DNA from 2 places in the Pseudalkalibacillus nanhaiensis genome. Region 1 is predicted to be linked to the other one. Evidence: riboswitches for the same ligand, from Rfam matches in the RefSeq annotation. Region 1 holds a riboswitch; the other holds the start of a gene.

Evidence for each region. A riboswitch is a leader RNA that binds a small molecule or an ion and turns the genes downstream of it on or off. The one in region 1 is predicted to bind glycine.
Region 2: another riboswitch for glycine. It lies ahead of sdaAB (L-serine ammonia-lyase, iron-sulfur-dependent subunit beta); the one in region 1 lies ahead of gcvT (glycine cleavage system aminomethyltransferase GcvT).

Annotation. Positions count from the first base shown of each region.
Region 1 covers NZ_CP143541.1:2,270,654-2,280,718, forward strand. Annotated here, with positions in the region: gene gcvPB (aminomethyl-transferring glycine dehydrogenase subunit GcvPB) at 1-174, opposite strand, end outside; gene gcvPA (aminomethyl-transferring glycine dehydrogenase subunit GcvPA) at 171-1,514, opposite strand; gene gcvT (glycine cleavage system aminomethyltransferase GcvT) at 1,534-2,628, opposite strand; glycine riboswitch at 2,836-2,925, opposite strand; gene V1497_RS11905 (DEAD/DEAH box helicase) at 3,180-4,859, shown strand; gene V1497_RS11910 (YqhG family protein) at 4,837-5,628, shown strand; gene V1497_RS11915 (YjdJ family protein) at 5,818-6,294, shown strand; gene V1497_RS11920 (YqzE family protein) at 6,334-6,510, opposite strand; gene V1497_RS11925 (shikimate kinase) at 6,529-7,047, opposite strand; gene comGG (competence type IV pilus minor pilin ComGG) at 7,047-7,424, opposite strand; gene comGF (competence type IV pilus minor pilin ComGF) at 7,421-7,873, opposite strand; gene V1497_RS11940 (hypothetical protein) at 7,836-8,165, opposite strand; gene comGD (competence type IV pilus minor pilin ComGD) at 8,152-8,562, opposite strand; gene comGC (competence type IV pilus major pilin ComGC) at 8,576-8,899, opposite strand; gene comGB (competence type IV pilus assembly protein ComGB) at 8,918-9,949, opposite strand; gene comGA (competence type IV pilus ATPase ComGA) at 9,936-10,065, opposite strand, start outside.
Region 2 covers NZ_CP143541.1:1,185,675-1,195,739, forward strand. Annotated here, with positions in the region: gene V1497_RS06180 (nucleoside triphosphate pyrophosphohydrolase) at 194-526, shown strand; gene V1497_RS06185 (STAS domain-containing protein) at 766-1,632, shown strand; gene V1497_RS06190 (DUF6154 family protein) at 1,708-1,968, opposite strand; tRNA gene V1497_RS06195 (tRNA-Gln) at 2,093-2,167, shown strand; gene V1497_RS06200 (hypothetical protein) at 2,539-3,018, shown strand; glycine riboswitch at 3,137-3,239, shown strand; gene sdaAB (L-serine ammonia-lyase, iron-sulfur-dependent subunit beta) at 3,425-3,922, shown strand; gene sdaAA (L-serine ammonia-lyase, iron-sulfur-dependent, subunit alpha) at 3,940-4,914, shown strand; gene V1497_RS06215 (iron-sulfur cluster biosynthesis family protein) at 4,850-5,155, shown strand; gene V1497_RS06220 (nucleoside deaminase) at 5,348-5,896, shown strand; gene V1497_RS06225 (DUF899 family protein) at 5,927-6,832, shown strand; gene V1497_RS06230 (alpha-glucosidase) at 7,069-8,715, opposite strand; gene V1497_RS06235 (hypothetical protein) at 9,155-9,283, shown strand; gene V1497_RS06240 (amidase) at 9,489-10,065, shown strand, end outside.

The DNA of each region.
Region 1 (10,065 bases):
CATAATCTGAAGCTCGGAAACCTCTGGTAGATCAGGCTCTTCTTCACGGATATAATCCGCATCTAACATTTCTTCAATGGGAGTTTCAGGAACATCGAGTTCCGATAGGCTGTATCCTTTTCGTCCAGGTTTCGATAATTCAAAAATGAGTGCTTGATCCTTTTCGTGACTCATTGGACTCCCCCCAATTCTTTAGCAAATGTGTCAATTTCCTCTTTCGTACGTTGCTCCGTCACGGCAACGAGCATATGCTGGTCAAGCTCAGGGTGATATTGCCCTAAGTCGTATCCGCCGATGAAGCCTTTTTCAAGAAGCGACTTGTTGATTTCGCTCACAGGCTTCGACACCTTAACGACAAGCTCGTTGAAGAATTTGCCCTGGAAGTGAACGTCAAGACCGTTCTCTTCAAGCTTCTTCTTCGCATAGTGTGCTTTTTGTAGGTTTTGAATCGCGATCTCTTTGATTCCTTTTTTACCGAGGGCTGTCATCGCAACAGAAGCAGCCAATGCATTCAATGCCTGGTTGGAACAGATGTTGGAAGTCGCTTTGTCACGACGGATATGCTGTTCGCGCGCTTGCAACGTCAGAACGAATCCACGTTGTCCTTCTTCATCTGTCGTTTGTCCGACAAGACGTCCTGGAACCTTACGCATCAATTTTTTCGTCGTCGCAAAATAACCGCAGTGTGGTCCACCAAATGCTGCTGGGATACCGAATGGCTGAGCATCACCAATCACGATGTCTGCACCGAACTTACCAGGAGGTGTCAACGCTCCAAGAGAAAGTGGATTGCTGGAAACGACGAACATCGCTTTTTCTTGATGGACGATCTCTTCAATTTCCTTCAATGGCTCGATTTGTCCGAAAAAGTTCGGATACTGCACGATGACACACGCTGTATCCCCATCCACCGCTGCTTTCAGGGCTTCAAGGTCCGTCGTGCCGTTCGTTGCTTCGATCTCAACGACCTCGAGGTTCGGTCCCTTTGCATACGTATGAAGGACACTTAACGCTTCAGGGTGTACGCTCTTCGATACGATTACTTTGTTCTTACGTGTTTGTGCTGCACTTAGGAAAGCCGCTTCAGCAAGCGCTGTCTGGCCATCGTACATGGACGAGTTCGCAACTTCCATCCCTGTAAGCTCACAAATCATCGTTTGGAATTCAAAAATCGCTTGAAGCTCACCTTGAGAGATTTCCGGCTGGTAAGGCGTATAAGCTGTATAAAATTCAGAGCGTGAAATGACGTGATTCACGATGGAAGGGATGTAATGATCATAAACCCCTGCACCTAGGAAAGACGCGTAGTCCTTCGTATTCACGTTCTTAGCTGCAAGCTTCGTCATCTTCTTCATCAGATCCGGCTCAGGGATCGCTTCAGAAATATTCAAATCGCCTTTGAATCTTACATTCTCAGGGATATCTTCAAAAAGCTCATCAATCGAGTCAATGCCGATTTCAGCGAGCATCTCTTTTTCGTCTTGTTCAGTCATTGGTAAGTAACGAAATTTCACCGTTCATTCCCCCTTATGGTTAACGTTTATAGAAAGGTGTTTTAACAACCTGTGCTTTTAGTCTGCGTTTACGGACCTGAACCTCAACTTCCGTTCCGAGCTCCGTATATTGGGTATCAATGATGGCAAGTCCAAGGTTCTTGCCTAACGTCGGAGACTGTGTTCCCGTCGTCACTTCACCGATCTTTTCATCATTTTTGAACACTTCATAGTGCGTACGTGGAATCCCTTTGTCGATCATTTCGATTCCGACGAGCTTACGCTTAAGCCCTTCTTCCTTCTGCTTGATCAACGCTTCCTTCCCGATGAAGTCCGCTTCCTTTTTCAGCTTGACTGCAAAGCCGATTCCAGCTTCCAATGGAGAGATTTCGGACGTCAACTCTTGTCCGTAAAGAGCAAGACGCGCTTCAAAGCGTAACGTGTCACGCGCACCGAGACCGATCGGAAGCACGCCGTCTTCTTTTCCTGTCTCTAAAATCGTTTTCCAGAGCGTTGCCGCATCTTCTGCGTCACAATAGATCTCAAAGCCATCTTCCCCTGTATAACCTGTGCGTGAAACAAGCGCCTTCGTTCCGTCCAACTCAACGTCTTCCGCAAATTTGAAGAATCCGATTTGTGAAAGATCGTAGTCCGTCAGCTTTTGAAGGACTTGTTCTGCCAATGGACCTTGAAGAGCGAGCTGGGCTACATCATCTGAAATGTTTTTGATTTCAACGTCGCCTTTTTTGTTTTTCAGCATCCAGTCAAAATCTTTTTCCGTATTGGCTGCGTTCACGACGAGAAGATAATCTTCATCCGCACGCTTGTAGACGAGAAGATCGTCCACCGTGCCTCCATCCTCATAGCACATTGCCGTATACTGGGCACCGCCATCGTTCAATTTGGAGACATCATTCGTGAGTACATATTGAAGATAGTCTTCTGCATCCGGACCTTTGACCGTGATTTCACCCATGTGGGAAACATCGAAGAGTCCAGCTTTCGTACGGACCGCCTCATGCTCCTCTTTAATGCTTGAAAATTGGACTGGAAGCTCCCAGCCGCCAAAGTCGATCACCTTCGCTCCATATTCTTTATAGAGTTCAAATAATGGCGTTCGAAGTAAAGTTGACATGTGCATCTCTCCTTCTATTTCATTCTTCGTTAATCTGCTGCTAGATTTGGCTTTTTTAAGCAAATATTAAAAATTTTCATGCAAAAAGAAAAGACAAAGAAGACTCGAAAGTCCCTCTGTCCTTGATACCTGAAAGTTTATCGCAGTTCATACGACCTGCGAATGTCCCCTTTGGTGGCTCCTCGTAAGGAACACTCTCCAGAGTTGCGTCAAACAAGAGTCCGCTTGCCTGAGAGATTCGCATCAGCTTGCTCCTTCGGCGCTACTTTCGACAGTAGACTCTCCCCTTGTTCTCATTCGCAAATATGTGATTGAAGCAAGCCGAAAATTCCGGCTGTTAACAGCAAATCGATTGCAGCAATTATATTTCTAAGTCAGCTTGTTCATACTAAGTATGAAACTAGTTCTATCTTATCATCGAACTACGTAAAATGACAATTATCTTTTCTATGAAAGCGTTCTATTTTTTCATATAAACGAACAATACATAGTTCCATATTTTGAATGTTCGTTCATGTACTTCATTTTACATTCGGAAAGGGTTTTCGTGTATGACGTTTACTATCCATCATGATCAATCCTGGACTCAAGATTTCCTTAAACGCTTGGACGAGGATGGTCCATGGGCGAATTGGGAGCTTTATAAACTTGCATTGGAAGCAGAAAAGAGCTTGATCATCCCTGAATTTCTCGGCTTACAGGCACCGAGGCATATTCCACATGTCCAGATCCTCCCCCACCAGTTGGAGGTAGCAAGGAAGGTCATCGAGGACATGAACGGAAAAGGAATTCTGGCAGACGAAGTAGGTTTAGGGAAAACGATTGAAGCCGGGCTAATCATGAAAGAATACATGATCCGAGGACTTGCGAAGAAAATTCTCGTCCTTGTGCCAGCTTCACTCGTCCTTCAATGGACCCATGAGCTGAACTCGAAATTCCTCATCCCTGCGGTTCCTCAGAAAAAGGCCTATGTGTGGGAGCAATGTGATGTTGTCGTGTCATCGATCGACACGGCCAAGCGAAGCCCGCATCGGGATATCGTCTTGAACCAGGATTATGACCTTATCATTATTGATGAAGCCCATAAGCTGAAAAACAAGAAAACGAAAAACTATGAATTCGTCCAGCACTTGAAGAAGAAATATTGTCTCCTTCTTACAGCAACACCGATCCAGAACCGGGTTGAAGAAGTCTTCAACCTCGTTTCGCTCTTGAAGCCGGGGCATCTCGGAAACGAAGAATATTTTGATGAAGCTTATCGATCCGGCAAATACGATGTTCAAAACGAGGAAAAGCTGAAGCAGCTGATCAACAAAGTAATGGTCCGGAACCGTCGGGAGGATACCGGTCTCAAATGGCCGAAGCGGATCGTCAAAACGATTCCAATCACCCTGTCCCCAAGCGAACGAACGCTTTATGACCGGATTACCAATACACGGAAAAATACAGCACTCGGGCAGCAGCATGCGTTTTCGACCATCACGTTGCAACGGGAGGTGTGCAGCAGTCGTGAAGCTGTTTTCCTAACCTTGAAGGCGATGTCGGAAAAAGAAGGGATCAGCGATGCGGCTCGCGAATCGGCACTTTCCCTCATGGAGGAGATTGAAAATGTCGATCGGAATTCCAAGGCGGAAAAAGCGCTAGAAATCATCCAGTCGATCGATGACAAAGTGATCATCTTCACCGAGTACCGGGCGACACAATTGTATTTGCAATGGTACTTAAAGCAGCACGGAATCAGCTCCGTTCCATTCCGTGGAGGATTCAAACGGAACAAGAAGGATTGGATGACGCACCTGTTCAAAAATCATGCGAAGGTGTTGATTGCGACCGAAGCTGGCGGCGAGGGAATCAACCTCCAATTTTGTCAGCACATCATCAACTATGACTTGCCATGGAATCCAATGCGGATCGAGCAGCGGATCGGCCGTGTCCACCGGATCGGTCAGGAACACGATGTTCATATCTACAATTTTGCTACTGAAAACACAATTGAAGAACATATCCTGCGCTTACTCTATGAAAAGATCAATTTGTTTGAAAACGTCATCGGAGATTTGGATGAAATTTTATCCCGTGTTGGGATGAAAAACATTGAACAACACATCCGGGACATTTTCTATGATTCTGAAACCGACGGAGAAGTGAGGATCAAGATGGACAATCTGACTTCGTTATTGACCTATTCGAATGAGGAGGGCGATTCCCTTGCTTCAGAAGGACATTCATAATTTTCTAGAAAACTACTTCAAAGCGAATGAATGTGAGTTGCTTGAAAGACACAATCACCTTCTTCACGTCCAATTGACGATCGAGCTCGATAAACATTTGATGAACCGGCCGTTCTACTGGCATTATCAACAGTTGACCGGTGCCGAACCGAATCCGATGAAGCTGAAGCTGGTCACCGAGCAGGTCGAAGGTGAAGACGGGGAATTCGTCCATTTCGGCTCACCGAGACTGCACCAAATTTTTCAATCCACGAGAAAACTCGGGTCCTACATCCGGCTTTATGAAAATGTCCAACAGGGGAACAGCGGCTATGTCCCCCTCGTCCCTTGGCTTGGCTTGAACGTCAAGGTTTCCTATCAATGTGACCGGAAAAAGGATTTCCTTCACTCGATCGGGTTGAATCTGATAAACGGGATGATGGTCAGTGACTTCCAATCGGTGCTTGAACAGAAGGCACTGACTCCGAAAATCCCTGATTACTGCTACACGATGAGTACGTTGATCAAGCCTGTGAGCGGTGTAAAGCGGATTGAAGCCTACCTCGAGCAGGTCATCCAATCCGACGATCCGCAATGGTCGATCGATGCACGGAAACGCTGGCAGGAGGATGATGAATTACTTGATCACTTTTATCAGGATGTCGAAGAGCTTCCGGAAAGCTACCATGTGGAAAAACAAGCGCTTCGGGACCTCTACGAACCGAAAGTGATCGTCGAAATCATCAACGGCGGCATGTTCTACGTCTCCAACGACACGATGATGAATTAGAAGAGGGGTATTGTGGAGGATGACTCGGTTACGGGTTCATCCTCTTTTTTGTTAGGTGCTGTTCGTTACCATCAACGCGACTTTTGCTCCTCATAGGGACGAATAGCCTCTCACCTTACAAAAGACACCTCTCTCTATGATTGCAATTTATGGTAGACTTGAAGTGGATTTAGGAGAGGGGATGGGTCAATGAGCTTGATCATTCAGATTGTTTTTGCGTTGCTTTTATTTTTCTTTTCTTCAGCAGTTGCCTGGTATGAGGGGAGTGCGTTGCTTGAGCATCCATCGGAATGGAAGCATTCGGCACCGTTCTCGCAAATGATGAATGAGGAAGTCGTCCAGAAGGGCGATCTTTATCCGATCGATTTCTTCGTATATGCGGCTAAATTTCAACCGACGTTTCCGTTATTAATGGCCATTAGCCTTATCTATATCTTCGTTGTGCTTGCTCACCATTATTTAAGTGGACGTGCTTCAAGTATTGGCTTTGCCGTACTGAGTCTGATCCTTTTAGCATGTGCCGGTCTGATCGTGAATTCGCCGACTGAAGGCGGCCAGATTTTCACACGTCTTTTCTTCATCGTCGGTCTCTTGTGCGGTGCCTATTCATTTGTACAAGCCTTTCGCATCAAAAAACAAATGAAAGCGAAAAAAGCAGAAGCCTAATCGAACGGAAAAAGGATCGACCTCGAGGTCAATCCTTTTTTATTTCCGCTTGATCAGCATGGAAATCGCCATTGGGACGAGGCCGAACCATTTCACAGAGGGAGGCGCTTTTTCTACTTTCCGCTCCTTCTTCTTCTGCATGCGGTCTTCCTTCGGCTGATCGACATATTTGACGAATTGCTGCGTCAAGAATTTCACAAGGTCGTTCAACGACATGGTGATCACCCGTTTTTATTACTCATTCTCGTCAAACTCCGTCTGTTTTATCCATTGAATAATTTCTTCCACAATCTCATCGATCGGTTTATCATCGGTCTTTACCGTTAAATGCCCTTCTCGATAAAAGGGTTGACGCTTTTCGAGCAGCTGTGCCATTTCCGCTTTCGATTTTCCTTTTGCCAACGGGCGATTATCTCGCTCTGAAATCCGTTCATAAATCGTCTCAACATCGGCTTCCAGGTTAATGATGTAGCCATGTTCCTTCATATATGCCCGGTTCGCTTCCCTTAACACGGCACCACCACCCGTTGTGATGATCACATCGTGCTTCGGAACCTCTTCAAGAGCTTGCTGTTCTTCATCCCTGAAATAAGATTCGCCCTTTTGCTGAAAAATCGACGGAATGTCCATGTTATGTTTTTCTTCAATATAATCGTCCAGATCGATAACCTCGACTTTCATCCGTTCCGCAAGCGCTTTTCCAATTGTCGTTTTTCCAGCACCCATGAAGCCTGTCAGATAAATTGTTTTCATCAAATCACCACCCATTTTAGAACCCGTTTGTTTACATAATCATAATACAAGAAACCTGTACCTTTACCAATGTCATCAAGCTCGGCTTCTAAACGGACGACATACGTGTTTGGATCATAGCTGGACACGGAAAAACGCACCAATCCGCTATCATACATAAGCGTTCCGGTATCATCGCGCTGTAATGCTTCAGCTCTCAACTCACTCAACAGATCTTCTCTCGCTAATTGTAAAATAACATCCACCTGAAACCAAGCGATTCTTTCCTCGATAAACGCACGTTCACTTTTCAAAAGCTGAATATTGTAAAGCAGGACCGAAGTGAGGATCAACGAAACCATGACCGAAAGTGCTGTCATATAGCCGTTTTGGTTCATCTGTTCATCAATGGCAGCATGAGGATGGAGTTATACATGAAGGTGCGCCCTCCCATATCGAGTCGGAGCTCCACCATTTCCTCCTTCACTTCAGCCTTGAAGCTCGTTACATCTAGAAGGATGATTTCATAGCCCTTTCCATCCACTTTCCTCACCACCCTTGTCCCAATCCGTTCATAAGTGACGACCCGTTCATCCTGTTGGGTCAAATATAACGTCTCTCCGAAAATAGCTGCTGAAGCGGATCCTTGAATTTCTTTATCAGCTTGCTGAAAAAACAAGGCCACCTCTTGATGCTTTAAGGCTTGCTCGTCGGTTGAAAAAATGACTTGAAATAAACCCGGCATCAAACTGATGAGCGCCATGCACATGAATAAGGAAAGCAGGCACTCGAGTAACGTATAGCCCTTTTCATTTCGCTTTTCCACAAACGGAATCGACCCGTCCATTCGCTCCATTCCAATCTATACAAATCTCCATGATTTCCTCCTCATGCGTCCAATGAATCGAATAAACATTGCCGTTTTCACCTGTAAGTGTCGGTTGGTCCGGCTCCTTTCCTAGCACAATCCACTCCTGAAGCAGATTATGGCACTGCTCTACAGCAAAAGCTCGTTCGCTGACCGACGTCCGCTCTTTGTACACCTCAATCAGTTCCGGAACGACATACAGGACGGTGAACATGAACAGACTTAAACCGAGCATCGCATCGAAAAGCACGAACCCTTTACAATTGTTCAATGTAAAATCGTCCCTTCCCTAAAAGAAAGACGATCTTGTACATCTTTTTCTTTGAACGGAGCAAGATCGTGCCACCCTTCTTGATCGTACCGTTGCTGCTGTATTCGAACACTAACCCCGTCGAGACCTCTTGAAAATAAACATGCTCTGGGAATTGGACAGACTTGATTTTTTTCATGGGTCCGGACTGGATGATATATTGCTCTGAGATATTATTGAACTTCACCTGAATCGGAACGCCCTCCGATAACGCATATTGCTGTGCATAATGCAGGTCTGAAGTGAGAAGCTGGATGAACTGGTCGACCTCCCTACTTTCCTGCAACGGTCGCAATGAGAGGACGACAATACCAGTAAGGATGACGACAATCGATAAGACCATCATAATTTCAATCATCGTATATCCGTCCTCACGGTGTCGTGACTTCACTCGGTCGCAGAACTTTTCCATTTTCTAAAATGAGCTCTTCGTCATTCGGACACGTCGATTTATCAATATAATTGTTGTCCTTCATCTCGGTGAAATCGACAGGATAACGGGAATGCTCCACTTCAAAGGCTGCCACCTGGCTTTGAAGCAGCTGGATCGTAGCCTCACAGCTTTTCTCCTTTACGACGGTGTTGTTTTTCGTCATATTCGGTACGGCAATCAACAGTAAAATTGACATGATCAGGATGACGATCAGCATTTCAATTAACGTGAATCCCTCTTCATTCTTAAAAAAATCAAACATGAGAATCTCCTTTCGTTTTCATAAGGATTGAAAGAGCCGAAAGACCGGAATCATGACTGACAGGAAGAGGAACAAAACGATGGAACCGACGATTGCAAAGAGAACAGGCTGGACGAGGATCACATAACGCTGGAATTGCTCTTCCGCTTGTTCAATGAGCATCTCGCTATAAACGATAAGTTCCTCACCTAACCGCCCGTTCGACTGACCAAAAAGAATGATTTGGTACAGTTCAGGTAAATAGTACGGATTGGCACCGATGACCTCACTTAGCGCATGTCCGCCTCTAAGTTCCGCTTGAAGAAGAGCCGCCTCCTCTTTAAAAAAACGGATGTACTCCTGAGTTTCGAACATATGCAAGGCCTCCGAGATTGAAAGCCCTCCCTTCAACAGATGACCGAATTGGAACGCAAAATAATGAGTCAAATACGTCTTCACCGCAACAGATAAAAAAGGGATTCGCAGAAAGGGATACAGCTGTGCGTGAGCTGACTTCCTTTGGTAATGAAAGTGAAAATAGAGCGCAAGGAGGACGAGGGAAACAGCGACAAGATAAAGAAAAATCGGTAAATAATCAAAAAGGGAAATGAAAATTCTTGTAGCGAGCGGCAGGGTTAAATCAACAGAGGAAAACAAAGAATGGAATTGGGGGAACAGGAACTGGACCATAAGCGTCATCATAAGCCCCAGGAGTATCAACAGAACAACCGGATAGCGCATGTTTTCCATGAACATCCTTCGAAGCTTTTCACGCTTCTCGAGGATTTCACTTCCTTCCTTCAAACCGAGGATCAAATTTCCATGCTCGGATGCAAAATACAGATATCCTACGATGTCAGACGGGATGCCTTTTTCAGCCAACGCTTCATAGATGGGACTCCCGCTTTGAAGCGCTTCACGAATCTCTCGGATCGGAAACGCTCGATTGCGATTATATTGAAGCTCCAGTAAGACGAGCGCTTCTGAAATGGAGTAGCCTTTTTCAAGCAGTTTGCTGACACTTCGTAAAAAAGACGCCTGCTGCACCTTCGTCCATTTACGTTTTTTCATGCAGGTTACGCTTTTTCCATTCGACAGGTGGTGCCACATACCCCATCAACACGGCTCGTTTATAGTAATCATCCAATGTAGGGAAATCAATTTGGTCCTCGCCATTTTCACCAATT
Region 2 (10,065 bases), 1.1 Mb from region 1:
CTCATCCTTTTTGAACCAGCGGGTCTTTATGAGGATCTTGAGCGATTTGCCATAAATCATCAAATTCCTATAGAAAAGACGAAGGATTATGAATTATTGATAAAGTATTATACATAAAAAGGATGGACAAACGAAACATTTCATCAAGAATTTCGTAAAAAGAAGGAGGAAGTTAGAGGGGGCGATCAGAAACATGCGGGTCTATAATAAGCTCGTCAGGGATAGGATTCCTGAAATCATTGCAAAATCTGGGGATGAATACAGAGCGGAAATACTCAGCGACGATGTTTACAAAACGATGTTAGAAGTGAAAGCAGCCGAAGAGCTCGAAGAATACCGTCAAGCAAATACGCGCACGGAACGTATTGAGGAACTTGCAGATGTACTTGAAGTCATTTATTCGTTAGCAGGTGCCAACGGTTGCTCAGTGGAAAAACTTGAAACCGTAAGGAAAAAGAAGAAGGAACAAAAGGGCGGCTTCTCCCAAAAGATTTTTCTTCAAGATGTCATAGAAAATAAAAAATAAAAACATCCGATTATTAATAAAAAATCCATACGAACGCCTTCAGTTCCTTCGGAGTGTCAGACACTTTGAAAGTAACCCGTCATATCAATGATCAGCTGAGGTGTCAGACACTTCGGAAGAAGCCCGTCATATCAGTGGTCAGCTGAAGTGTCTGACACTTCAGTAAAAATTGGTTGAAGGACATATGTGGATGGTAACGAAGTAGTTATGCGGCATAATTAAGAACATGGGGGGATTTGATGTCAAATCAAGCGGTAAAGAACGATTACATCACACGGTTAGCCAAATCCATCATTGCCAATAAGGTGGAAATTGCAGGACAGATCGTGAGCATGAGAAGTCAGGATATCGATACTGAAAATGATTTCTTTACAGAGGAATCTCTTTTAAGTAGAGCGTTAGATCTCATCCAGCTCATCGGGGATTATTTAGATAAGGATATTGAACATGATATCGGGGAAATCGTCAGCTGGGGAGCTGAAAAAGGTAAACAAGCTGTAGTGGTTGAAGCTCCGATCTCGGAATCGTTAAGGACAACACCATATTATCGTAAAGTGCTTTGGTCTTATGTTGCTGAATTTGCTGAGGAAGAAGATCTTTCACTGGACAAGATCATTGTAATTGCCAATCGCCTGGACGTCATATTAGACCAAGCTGTATATGGATATAGTAAAAGCTTTGTCGAATATAACATTGAAATTGCAGCAAAGTACCATGAGGCGGTATTGGAACTGTCTGTTCCCGTCGTACCTTTATTTGATGGAGTAGCCGTCTTGCCGATCATCGGGGAGGTTGATACAAACCGGGCGAAGCTTATTCAGGATCGAGCGATTGAACGTTGTGAAGAACTGAAGCTCGACCGGATCATCATCGATTTATCCGGGGTTGCCGTAGTGGATACAATGGTAGCAAATCATCTCTTTCAATTGGTGAAGACACTTCGCTTGTTAGGCGTGAAATCACTCTTTACGGGAATCCGAAGTGCCGTAGCCATAACTGCTGTAAATTTAGGGATCGAACTGAAAGATATGAACATATACACGACATTACAACAAGCACTCGATGCTTTGGGTTATGGAAAAGTACGAGAGGAAACCATTTATTAGATTATTGTGTTCTACCAAAACACGTTAGTTCCGAAACGGTACAGAAAAGTACATATTGAAAGGTTAAAAAATTAGCTATTGAAGGTAATCTTCTGTGTAGTCTTGACCCAACGTCACACGACCGATGCCTTCTTCGGCTAATTTTTTTTGTAATCGATCAAGTACGTATAGTGTCACCATTTCAGTCATATCTTCATGAGCCAGTTCATCAAGTAATTCGAAGATTTCCTCTTTACTCTTCACTTCTAATACGCCATATACGATTGGGTACATATCTTCTTCATCAGCTGAAAAATGATATTTGAATGTCTCGTATAAGTCATCTATCCATTGCATTACAATCACCTCGTTCCTTACTTTCCCCTCGAAAAATTAAGCTCATACATTTTGAAAAATACGGTGAAATATTGTAAAATAAACGTATAAAATCGAGTGAACTTCTCATAATAAAAAATGTTGTTGGGCTATAGCCAAGCGGTAAGGCAACGGACTTTGACTCCGTCATGCGCTGGTTCGAATCCAGCTAGCCCAGCCATACATATTAAAAAAACACCTTCAATGGGTGTTTTTTATTTATTAAAAGGCTCTGTTTGCTTTTATTGTTGATATTTAAAGGTTCAAATGGGACTGGCTCTTTACATTAGAGTCAGTCTCATCTTTTTATTAATAGTAAGATGGTACTCATTCCAGAGAATGGTAAAGGGATAGAAGGTTTTATCCAGAAGTGATGTAGAAAATGCGCGGATAGGTTAAACCTATCCATTTAAGGGGGAATACGATGGGAAAGTGGATCCATGCCGTCGTTTTCATGAGTATCATTGGAATCATCTTGTTTTTGTTCCAGGAAATGATTTTCCACCCACATTAGACACGGACCTGTTAGAGGAAGTGGAGGATGCGACCCATTTGATGGATACCGACAACATGCCTCTTACAACGGCTTATATAGCACCTTCAACAGAAGCAGCCCTTGAAGCTTTACCTTTTGAACTTCCTTTACCAGAAAATCTACCTTTTGATGGTAGTCCGTTCGAAGTAGTCGATTTGCTTGATATGAACGAAAAGGACGGTAAGGAGATCAGGGTCAAGTTGAAAAGTGTATTGAACGATGACCCTCTAGAAGGCTGGATTTCAGTTGAAGCGGAGGATGCAACAGGTTCTAGACTCCCAACTGGAATAGCTACCCCAGTCAAATTTTCAGATCAACGCACCGGCCATTTTCAGACGAACCAATCTCTTGAAAGCAGTATGCTTCAATGGACCGAGAATGATATCTGGTACACAATCACGTATTTGAATAAACAGGAAACCTATGATGTACAAAAGCACAAGGAAATTTTGGTCGATTTAGCTGAACAGATCATGGACCAGTTCAATAAACAATAACCGGCCAGTCCACTTAACCTTAGGCAGTCCCTTGTTGTAAGCGATTACGTATCCTTCAGAAAACTTTTGACAAATCGACCTAAAATCCGACATAATGAAATAAGAATCGAATATGCGAATGAAGGTCGTGGGAGAGTCGGAAGCCGTACACCGACACCGAAGGAGCAAGTTCCAAAAAGCCTTGGAGCAAATCTCTCAGGTAAACGAACTACGATCTGACGCATCTCTGGAGAGCGCGAGAGCCACCAAAGGGGTAGTAAGTAATAAACTCTCAGGTAAAAAGGACAGAGCAGGTGACATCACCTTCTTTGTCCTTTTTTTGCGCGCAAAAAATGAATCGTGTTTTTCATGACAGGGAAGAGTTTGGTGATAATCGTTTCCCTATCGGATAGGAGGCGTTAGATAAATGGGATATAACAGTTGTTTTGATATTATAGGTCCAATTATGGTCGGTCCGTCCAGTTCTCATACTGCTGGTGCTGTATGGATTGGTCGTGTTGTTTATGAATTGCTTGGGAAAGAGCCCGAAGAAGTAGAAATCCAATTGTTTGATTCATTTGCAGAAACGTATCAAGGTCATGGAACAGATAAAGCTCTCTTAGGCGGATTGTTAGGATACGACACAGAGGATGAACGCATCAAGCATGCCTATGCATTGGCTGAGGAGGCCAACCTTTCATATGACTTTACTTTTGCAGATTCATGTGAGGAGTTCGATCATCCGAATGTTGCTATCGTGCATGCCAAAGCGGATGGACGCTCCATCGTGGTCGGTGGCGCATCGGTCGGAGGCGGCCTTTCGAAGATCTTCCGTGTGAACAGCGAGAAGACGGATTTTTCAATCAGTACGACGGATGACCTGAAAAAGTTAAGAGAATCTTTCTCAGAAGCTGTTGGTCGATAATTGTGGAGGTGAATACGATGGATATTCAATCAACAATCGATTTAATCGATTATTGTGAACGTGAAAACAAAACCATTGCTGAAGCAATGATTGATCAAGAACAAGTGAGATCAGGGCGTTCAAGAGAACAAATCTTCGAAATGATGAAAGAACGCTTCTTGAAAATGCAAAGTGCTGTCCAGGATGGATTGAATGATGCATCCGAGGCACCGAGCGGGATTTCAGGCGGTGATGCCGTGAAGATGAAGAAATATATTGAAGCGGGAGATATGCTCTCCGGTTCAATCATTAGTGATGCTATGGCCTGTTCAATGGCGACGTCTGAAACCAATGCACGGATGGGTGTCATTGTCGCCACCCCGACAGCTGGAGCAGCGGGTATATTACCTGGTGTGCTGTTTTCGCTGCAAAAGAACACAGATTTGGAAGACGATGACCTTGTCATGGGCTTGTTTACAGCAAGTATGCTCGGGTATATTATTGCGAACCGCTCTTTCATTTCAGGCGCAGCAGGAGGCTGTCAGGCAGAAGTAGGTTCTGCGACAGCAATGGCAGCTGGCACCATTGTAGAATTGAAGGGTGGATCTCCCCGACAAGCCGTCCATTCCACAGCAATTGCAATGAAATCTCTTCTTGGTCTTGTATGTGATCCAGTTGCAGGGCTCGTAGAGGTGCCTTGCATAAAGCGGAATGTCATCGGGACGTCGATTGCATTTTCAGCTGCAGATATGGGGTTGGCGGGCATTGAAAGCCGCATTCCATGTGACGAAGTGATTGATACGATGTATGATATAGGTAAAGATATGCCAAGAGCCCTCAAAGAGACGGCTTTGGGAGGACTTGCGATCACACCGACTGGCCAAAAGGTGAAGGAACGACTGTTTTCAAAGTCTAGTTTGGTTGATCAACTCCGAGGAGGAAACGAACATGCAGATGACCGTAACGGAAAAAGCACTGCATCAACTGAAACTGCTGAAACTGGCGGAAGGTAAAATCCTTCGCATTGATGCCGAGATGATGGGCGGATGTGGGACGATGATGAAATTCAAACTGATTGAAGATGAGTCACGAAAAGGGGATGACGTCATCCAAGCAGCCGGAATTGATTTCTATGTCGACCTTTTTACAAAACGGAACCTCGATGATGAACTGACATTGGATTATGATGACGAAACAGGATTCATATTCGAATCGGAATGGGGTCCGATGGGCCTCGAATGTCATCTTGCATAGCAACGCAATTTAGAACTGTCTGGACCAGGCAGTTCTATTTTTTGGTCCTGGGAGACTGTATAAGACGAGTTGGATATTGGTAACAACTTTCATAGTGTTCTGTGATATGAACTCTTCGTGTATGCTTCGCTTCATTTCTGTTCAGGTTAGTAGAGACAACCAGGATGTATTGATAAAAGGAAGTGAGCCTATTTGGGACTGTTGGAGCAAGATCGGTATTATTTACAAATTGCCCTGGAAGAAGGGGAGATAGCGGAACAGGAAAGCGGTACTCCATTTGGATCGGTACTCGTAAAGGAAGATGGTACGTTGTATAGGCGGGATCGTAATCGCGTCTATCTCAAGTTTGATCCAACAGCACACGCAGAGTTGGAAGTGATCCGAAACAGTAGTAAAGACTTGCTGAAAGAAGGGGCAGGACGCCACTTCACGCTTTATACAACCGTTGAACCATGTGTCATGTGCACAGGTGCCATCTTTCATTCCAATATCGCAAGGGTCGTTTGGGCCTTGGATGATGACAATGTTGGTGGTTTCCGGCTCATGTATTCAAATCCTGAAACGAAACACCGGTTCAATGCGATCCAGTGGTCGTCGATGCCTTTTGGAGACCTAGCCGTCATCCAGCGTGACCGTATGCTTCGGTGGTGTGCTCAAAACAATTTGACGATGAGCTGGCCCGAAATCGACAAAAGAAGAAAAAGGACTCTTCGGGTTGATGAAGAATGTTTCCTTGTATGAGATCTTAAAAAACATTTAGGAGGTCTGTTCATGCAAGTGCAAACTTTGCTTGAAGAAATTAATCAATTATCTCAAGAGATCCAAAAGAAGAAGAAACAATTAGCAGAAATGAGAAAAGAAGTACCTGAACAACAAGTCGAAAATTACGTTTTCACAGATCGAGATCATGAATCTGTGACACTTTCTGAGCTGTTTTTAGATAAAGACGAGTTGATCGTCATTCATAACATGGGTGTAAGCTGTAATTATTGCACACTTTGGGCAGATGGATTCAATGGCGTATACCACCATCTTATTGAGCGTGCAGCATTCGTGGTCAGTACACCAGACGAACCTCGTGTGCAAGAAGATATAGCAGCAGAGCGGGGTTGGAAATTCCCGATGGTTTCAACGAAAGGGACAACCTTCAAACAGGACATGGGCTATGCCGATGGTGACTCTCCTCATCCTGGGGTTTCGACCTTCCGAAAAGATGAGAAGGGGAACATTTATCACCACGCACATGCGCCTCTGGGTCCAGGTGATGATTTTTGTGCAGTTTGGCATTTATTCGATCTTTTACCTAAAGGACAAGCTGGATTCGTACCAAAGCGAAAGATCAATCAGCATGTTCCATTGCAGTTGACGAACAACGTAGCTGTACAGGTCAATGATTATTCTGAGGCCGTTGACTTCTATAAAAATGTGATAGGCATGAAAGTAGAAAAGACGTATGACTCTGAAACGAAGATGTCAATGAACGGAACCAACCTCTTTATTGAAAAATCAAAGGGTAATGATGTGTTCTTTGAATTTTCAACGGATGATTTTGAGAACATGAAAAGCCGCCTGTTAGAAAACGGGTGCAAAATAACCGAGGAGCACAGCTCAACGAGCATTATGGTAAAGGATCCATACGGCTTAAATTTCCACTTGTTCGAAAGCAGTATTAAATAAAGGTTAAAGCGGACAGCCCTGTCGCAGGACAGGGCTGTTTTTTTGAGCGTTGGATTAGGATTATAGAAACTGGTGCATAAATTCGTGATATAGGTTCATAATTTTCTGTTTGGGTTCATAATTCTCCGTTTGGATTCATTTTTTCTGAAATAGGTTCATAATGAGAAAGCTAGACCTGAACCTAAACAATGAAAAAGGGATGACGCTGCTCCAGCAGTTCATCCCTTTATATACCATTATATATAGACGCGTGTTTCGTAAGGTTGAAGGTTCCATTCATCCTGATTTTCGTAATTTGAAAGGATGATTTTGTTATTCTTCAGTTCAGTAAGTTCCTTTGACTGCAACTTTACATGCTCAGCACTCAAATTCGTGACAACGAATGCTTTCTCGCCACCTAAAGTTCGGGTGTACACATAGAGTTGAGGGTGATCGGGCAACAATAAATCGTAGTTTCCATAAATGAGAACATCGTGATTCTTTCTTAGCTGAATCATTTTTTTATAAAATGCGAGAATCGAGTTTGGGTCGTGTTGTTGCGCTTTGACGTTCAGTGTTTCGTAATTTGGATTCACGCCGATCCACGGTTGATGTGTAGAAAATCCTGCAAAGTCTGAATCATCCCATTGCATCGGTGTCCTCGAGTTATCCCGTCCTGTCGCCCAAAGGATCTCCATCATTTCCTGATGGGTCTTTCCGTTCTCAATGCCTTCGTGGTAAAGGTTATGCATACCGACATCATCATAATCCTCTATAGATGGGAATTGGACGTTTGTCATTCCGATTTCCTGACCTTGATAAATGTATGGGGTCCCTTGCATGAAGAAATAACATGCGGCTAGCGCTTTCGCGGACTGTTCATGATATTCCCCGTCATCGCCAAAGCGAGAAACAGAACGTGGTTGATCATGATTTTCAAGGTAAAGCGCGTTCCAACCTCGATTTTCTAATCCTTTTTGCCAACCGGTTAAGATCTCTTTGAATTTGATAAGGTCAAAAGTATCCTCATTGTCTTTTTGCCAAAGCCCCATATGCTCGAACTGGAATATCATATTGAAGTAGCCCTCGTCTTCACCGACCCATGTTTCTGCATCTTCAATGTTGACTCCGTTCGCTTCACCAACTGTCATGATGTCATAACGATCAAACGTCTCCTGTTTGAGCTCAGTAAGAAATTCGTCGATTCCTTCACGGTTCATATGTCCATCGAAGGAAGGTACATATTCCTTGTTTTCTGGATTTGGCATGTCAGGGAAGCCCGGTACTTTTTTGATATGACTTATTGCATCGACCCGGAATCCATCAATGCCTTTATCAAGCCACCAGTTGATCATGTCATAAACATCTTGTCGAACCTGTGCATTCTCCCAATTTAAATCAGGCTGCTTCGTATCGAACAGATGCATGTAATATTCACCCGTCAATTCATCGTATGTCCAAGCGGATCCACCAAAGATCGATTCCCAGTTGTTCGGTTCCTTTCCGTTCTTTCCTGGACGCCAAATATAATAGTCTCTATAGGCATTGTCTTTTGATTTACGAGATTCAATGAACCATTCATGTTCATCCGAGGTATGATTGACGACAAGATCCATGATCAATTTCATTTTACGTTGATGGACTTCCTTCAACAGGGCATCGAAATCATCCATCATTCCGAATTCGGTCATGATGTCTTTATAATCGCTGATATCGTATCCATTATCCGCATTCGGAGATTGATAGACAGGACATACCCAGATGACATCAATACCAAGATCCTTCAAATAATCCAGTTTGGAGATGATCCCCTGGATATCGCCAATTCCATCCCCATTGCTGTCTTTAAAGCTTCGTGGATATATTTGATAGACCACACTTTCTTTCCACCATTGTCTTTTCATATTCTCTCTCCCCAGTGTGCTGTCTCATTTACTAGTTGTTTTGTAGGTTTTGTAGTGCAAGCGTTTGCATTAGTCATTTAACCATATGATACCGTTTTCTTTTTTAGAATGCAACGGAGAATCAGAACATCATAAAGGAACTAATTTACAGAAAATTCTACAAATCAATTTACATTTTTAAGAAAATTAAGTAATATTATGAATAAATGTTAGGAGGTGTTAAAAATATGAAAAAAGTTAAAATGTTTTTACTTGCGTGTGCGTGTGTTGTGGCAGTATCGGCTCCTGTTTCTGCAGGTGGAGTAACGCCGGATACTGGCGGAGTATGTCAACATCAAGAATGCTTTAAGAGGTAATAAAAGTAAATAACATTTTATTCATCAAAGTAGCCCCATTAAAACTTTAGTAAAGAGATGTATTATTGTCAGGAGGTGTAAAAATGAAAAAGCTGAAAATCTTCTTGCTTGCTTGTGCATGCGTTGTAGCTGTATCAGCTCCGGTTTCGGCGGCAGGTGATACAACGAATGGTGGAGGAGTTTGCCATTTCGAAGAGTGCTTTAAAAGATAATCTATTACTACATAAAAATAACTAAGGTTTATTTCGTCTTTCATCTTCCAATTTAATTTGGGAGATTTTTTTGTAATATAATCTCTATTCCCCCAAATTAGAGGAATGTTTCAGGTTTTTCTCGTATATAACCATAAAGGAAACTTATGTTGAACATTCCTCTATCAAAATGAACGCCTGACACAGGCGGAAAAGGTGGGGTTCTATGTCAATCTTGGATATGGATGCTTCGCAAATAGCTGAACAGATCAAAACTGGGAAACTGACTTCTGAAAAAGCAACTGCAACGTATATCAATCACCTGAAAGCAATCAATCCATCGATTAATTGTCTTGTGGAAAATCGTTTCAAGCTTGCTGAAAAAGAAGCTAAAGAAGCTGATCGTTTGTTAAAGGAAGGAAAAACGAAAGGACGGCTTTTCGGCGTGCCGATCAGTGTGAAAGAGTGCTTCAATGTTGAGGGCATGAAAACGACGGGAGGACTGATACACCGTAAGGATCATGTCGTTCAGGAAGATGCCGAGGTAGTCAAGCGGCTGAAATCAGAGGGAGCAATCATCTTAGGAAAGACCAATACGCCTTCATTATGCTATTGTCAGGAGACGGTGAACCCCTTATATGGTACGACGAACAATCCGTGGGATGTTACCTGTAGCTCTGGGGGTTCCAGTGGTGGAGAAGGGGCTCTTATCAGTGTTGGAGGTGCAGCTGTCGGGATTGGAGCGGATATAGGGGGATCAATTCGGATACCGAGTCATTTCAACGGTATCATCGGCTTCAAAT